Regions from separate parts of the Streptomyces sp. NPDC030893 genome, predicted to be linked through region 2. Evidence: riboswitches for the same ligand, from Rfam matches in the RefSeq annotation. Region 2 holds a riboswitch; the other holds the start of a gene.

Region 1 (2,386 bases), on a different contig from region 2:
CGAACTGGGTGAGCGACGGGCGGATCAGGTGGCCGCGGGCCAGGCGCAGCTGGGCGGTGCGGTAGATCGCGGCGGCCATCCGGCCGAGGGCCTGGCCGTCCTGGTGCCGGTGCTTGCGCACCCCGACGTCGACCTGGGCGAGCGCGTCCAGGCCCACCAGGTGCAGGGCGTCGACCAGCATGCCCAGCTCGACGCCGTACCCGACCGGGAACGGCAGCTGCTCCAGGAGGGAGCGGCGGGCCGCGTACTCGCCGCCCAGCGGCTGGACGAAGCCGGCCAGCTGCGGCCAGTGCATGTTCAGCAGCGGGCGGGCCATCAGCTCCGTGACCCGGCCGCCCTGGCCGGCGGCGGCGCCGAGGGGGCGGTCGTACATGGCCTTGACCAGGTGCACGGCCGGATCGGTGAGCAGCGGGCCGACGATGCCGGAGACGAAGTCGGAGGAGAACTCCCGCAGGTCGGCGTCGACGAAGCACACGATGTCGCCGCGCGTGACCAGCAGCGACCGCCACAGCACCTCGCCCTTGCCGGGCACCGCCGGCAGGCGGGGCAGGATCGTGTCCCGGTGCACCACCGTCGCGCCGGCCGCCGCCGCCTCCTCGGCGGTGCGGTCGGTCGAGCCCGAGTCGACCACCACCACCTCGTCGACCAGCGGCACGCGCAGCATCAGGTCGTGCCGGATCACCGACACGATCGCGCCGACCGTGGCCTCCTCGTTCAGCGCCGGCAGCACCACGCTCACCGTCTGTCCCGTGGCACGTTTCGCCGCCAGGATCCGGTGGAGCGGGCGGTCGGCCACGGACCAGGAACGGTCGGTCAGCCAGCGCTCGACTTCTTCCAGCACGGTCCCGGGCTCCTCACTGGCCTGTGATCCATCTCGCGGTTCGGACGACTATCTCAACCCACCAGGCCTTCGGTTACAGTCTTGAACAACGCCGAGGCCCACCGCATGCCGGGGGTCGCCGCGCGGACAACTGAACACCGCTCATCCAGAGGGGCAGAGGGATACGGCCCGATGAAGCCCCGGCAACCCTCCAGTCGGTTCTTGTCACGCGGACGTGGCGAGGCTCCCGGCTAGGGAAGGTGCCAAATCCGTCTCACGGCGAGATGCGTCGTGAGGAAGATGAGGAGAAAGGGCCTCGCCTCACATGGCTGTGCAGACTTTTGCAAGCACCACCGACTCCGCCGCCGCGAACGCCGTCGATCTGGGCCCCGCCGCCGCGCTCTCCTGCCGCGAATGCGGCCACCGCGTGCCCCTCGGACCCGTCTTCGCCTGCGAGGAGTGTTTCGGCCCGCTGGAGATCGCCTACGACTTCTCCGCCTACGACACCGAGCAGCTGCGGGCCCGGATCGAAGCGGGCCCCGCGAACATCTGGCGTTACGCGCCCCTGCTGCCCGTCCCGGCGGACGTGGCGACCAAGCCGAACCTGAACCCCGGCTGGACCAAGCTCGTCCAGGCCGACAACCTCGCCCGCGAACTGGGCGTCGACCCCGGGAAGCTGTTCGTCAAGGACGACTCCGGCAACCCCACGCACTCCTTCAAGGACCGCGTCGTCGCCCAGGCCCTCGAGGCCGCCCGCGCCTTCGGCTTCACCACCCTCTCCTGCTCCTCCACCGGCAACCTGGCCGGCGCGGTCGGCGCCGCCGCCGCCCGGGCGGGCCTGCGCTCCTGCGTGTTCATCCCGCACGACCTGGAGCAGGGCAAGGTCGTCATGGCCGCCGTCTACGGCGGCGAACTCGTCGGCATCGAGGGCAACTACGACGACGTCAACCGCTTCTGCTCCGAGCTGATCGGCGACCCGGCCGGCGAGGGCTGGGGCTTCGTCAACGTCAACCTGCGGCCGTACTACGCGGAGGGCTCCAAGACCCTCGCGTACGAGATCTGCGAGCAGCTGGGATGGCGGCTGCCCGACCAGATCGTCGTGCCGATCGCCTCCGGCTCGCAGCTCACGAAGATCGACAAGGGGCTGCAGGAGCTGATCGGGCTCGGGCTGGTCGAGGACAGGCCGTACAAGATCTTCGGTGCCCAGGCGGAGGGCTGCTCGCCGGTGTCCACCGCGTACAAGGCGGGGCACGACGTCGTCCGCCCGCAGAAGCCGGACACGATCGCCAAGTCGCTGGCGATCGGGAACCCGGCGGACGGGCCGTACGTACTGGACATCGCCCGGCGGACGGGCGGGGCGGTGGAGGACGTGGACGACGTGCGGGTCGTCGACGCGATCAGGCTGCTCGCGCGGACCGAGGGGATCTTCGCGGAGACCGCCGGGGGTGTGACGGTGGGGGTCACCAGGAAGCTGCTCGAGGGCGGTGCGCTCGATCCGTCGTTGACCACCGTCGTGCTCAACACGGGGGATGGTCTCAAGACGCTCGACGCGGTGGCGGGGACGGG
Region 2 (2,386 bases):
AGGAGAGCACGCCCACGCGCGGGGCGTCGTCCCCGAACAGCGACAGGAACCGCACCTCCGGCACGTCCGCGAGCCCCTCGCGCACCGCGCGGATCAGCCGCTCCTCGCGCGCGGCCAGCGCCTCGAAGCCGGCCTCGGTGAGCGCCTTGCAGGCGGAGGCGATGGCGTGGGCGCCGATGACGTTGGGCGAGCCGGCCTCGTGCCGGGCGGTGCCGTCGTGCCACTCGACGTCCACTCCCCCGTCCGCGCCCCGGCCGACCCTGCGGCTGGCGCCGCCGCCCGCGAGGTAGGGGTCGGCCTCGCGCAGCCAGTCGGCGCGGCCCGCCAGCACACCGGAGCCGAAGGGGGCGTACAGCTTGTGCCCGGAGAAGGCGACCCAGTCGACGTCCAGGTCGCGCACGCTCACCGCGTGGTGCGGGGCGAGCTGGGCGGCGTCCAGCACGATCCGCGCGCCGTGCGCGTGCGCGGCGGCGGCCAGCTCCCGTACGGGCCACAGCTCGCCGGTCACGTTGGAGGCGCCGGTGACGCAGACCAGGGCCGGACCGTGGGGCTCGCGGTCGGCGAGGGCGCGCTCCAGTGCCGTCACGGCCCGGCGGGGACTGTCGGGGGCGTCGAGGAACGTGACGCGGGCGTCGCGCCAGGGCAGCAGGGAGGCGTGGTGCTCGGTCTCGAAGACGAAGACCTCGCAGCCGTCGGGGAGGGCGGCGGCGAGCAGGTTGAGGGAGTCGGTGGTGGAGCGGGTGAACACCACCTGGTCCCCGGTCCGGCAGTCGAGGAACTCCGCGACGGTGCGGCGGGCGTTCTCGAACAGGTCGGTGGAGAGCTGGGAGAGGTACCCGGCGCCCCGGTGGACACTGCCGTAGTACGGCGCGTACGCGGCGACGTCGTCCCACACCCGCTGGAGGGCCGGGGCGCTGGCGGCGTAGTCGAGGGCGGCGTAGGTGACCTCGCCACCGGTGACGAGGGGAACGGTGACGTCCCGGCCCAGCACGGGCAGCGGGGCGCGGACGGACGGGTCGGCGGCGGTGGTGGCGGAGAGGGACATGGCGGAACTCCCGTGGGGCAGGCGGAATCCTCGCGCGAGCGGACGACGCTCAAGCGCGGAAGGAGAAGGAAAGGGGGTGCGCGGGCGGGGCTCGACGGCCCTAGGGCCTGTCTGACAATTCCCGCCGTCGCCCGGAGGGCGGCCCCGCGGCGTCAGGTGCGTGCTCTCGCTGTGCCGGGCGTAGAGCCTCGTACTGGATGTACTTGGCTCTGCGCCCGGTGCGGCGAGAGTACGTGCATGGCGTCGCGGGGCAGGCGGGAATTGTCAGACAGGCCCTAGCACATTCGCTTGCTCATGGGAGGCTCCTCGACGACCAGGACCCCTGCCCTCATCGAGGAAGCAAAAGCGTCGAGGGGTCCGCGCTTGCCGTAAACCTCGCTGCCTACGGCCTGGTCCTCACCCGGGGCACCCCGCCACGGACGGAGGGTTGCCGGACAGCCGGCCGGGGCCTGATGGCTGTCACTCATGACCTGGACAGGAAAGTACGTGAAGTGATCGATGTCCCGCAACCCCTGTCCGGATCGCGGGACATGGACCGGCGTCGGACGGTTACGCGTTGCTGACGGCCACCCAGCGTTCCAGGACCCGCTTGGCGGCTCCCGAGTCGATGGACTCGGCCGCCTGCGCCATCCCGCCGCGGATCCGCTCGGTCAGGGTGCCGGAGCCGGGCTCCAGGGCGACCAGGGCCGCCGCCGAGTTGAGCAGCACCGCGTCCCGCACCGGGCCCCGCTCGCCGTCCAGCAGGCGGCGGGCGACCTCCGCGTTGTAGGAGGCGTCGGCGCCGCGCAGGGCCTCCACCGGCACCAGCTCGATGCCCACCTCGCGGGGGTCGAAGGACTCCTCGTCGACCTTGCCGTCACGGACCACCCACACCTTGGAGGTGGCGGTGGTGGTCAGCTCGTCCAGGCCGTCGTCGCCGCGGAAGACCAGCGAGGAGTGGCCGCGCTCGGCGAAGACCCCGGCCATGATCGGCGCCATCCGGGGGTCGGCGACGCCGACCGCCTGCGCCTTGACCTGCGCCGGGTTGGCCAGCGGGCCGAGGAAGTTGAACACGGTGCGGATGCCGAGCTGGCCGCGCGCGGCGGCCACATGGCGCAGCGCGGGGTGGAACTTCACCGCGAAGCAGAAGGTGATGCCCGCCTCCTCGGCGACCTCGGCGACCCGTCGCGGGGTGAGTTCCAGGTTGACGCCGAGCTTCTCCAGGACGTCGGAGGCACCGGACGCGGAGGAGGCCGCCCGGTTGCCGTGCTTGACGACCTTCGCTCCGGTGCCGGCCACGACGATCGAGGACATCGTGGAGATGTTCACCGTCTTGGCGCCGTCACCGCCGGTGCCGACGAT

Evidence for each region. A riboswitch is a leader RNA that binds a small molecule or an ion and turns the genes downstream of it on or off. The one in region 2 is predicted to bind S-adenosylmethionine.
Region 1: another riboswitch for S-adenosylmethionine. It lies ahead of thrC (threonine synthase); the one in region 2 lies ahead of ACZ434_RS04315 (aminotransferase class V-fold PLP-dependent enzyme).

The regions. Positions count from the first base shown of each region.
Region 1 covers NZ_JBVIFC010000016.1:35,901-38,286, reverse strand. The annotation lists gene ACZ434_RS26155 (glucosyl-3-phosphoglycerate synthase) at 1-841, opposite strand, end outside; SAM riboswitch class I at 980-1,127, shown strand; gene thrC (threonine synthase) at 1,146-2,386, shown strand, end outside.
Region 2 covers NZ_JBVIFC010000001.1:966,356-968,741, reverse strand. The annotation lists gene ACZ434_RS04315 (aminotransferase class V-fold PLP-dependent enzyme) at 1-1,045, opposite strand, end outside; SAM riboswitch class IV at 1,400-1,516, opposite strand; gene trpD (anthranilate phosphoribosyltransferase) at 1,595-2,386, opposite strand, start outside.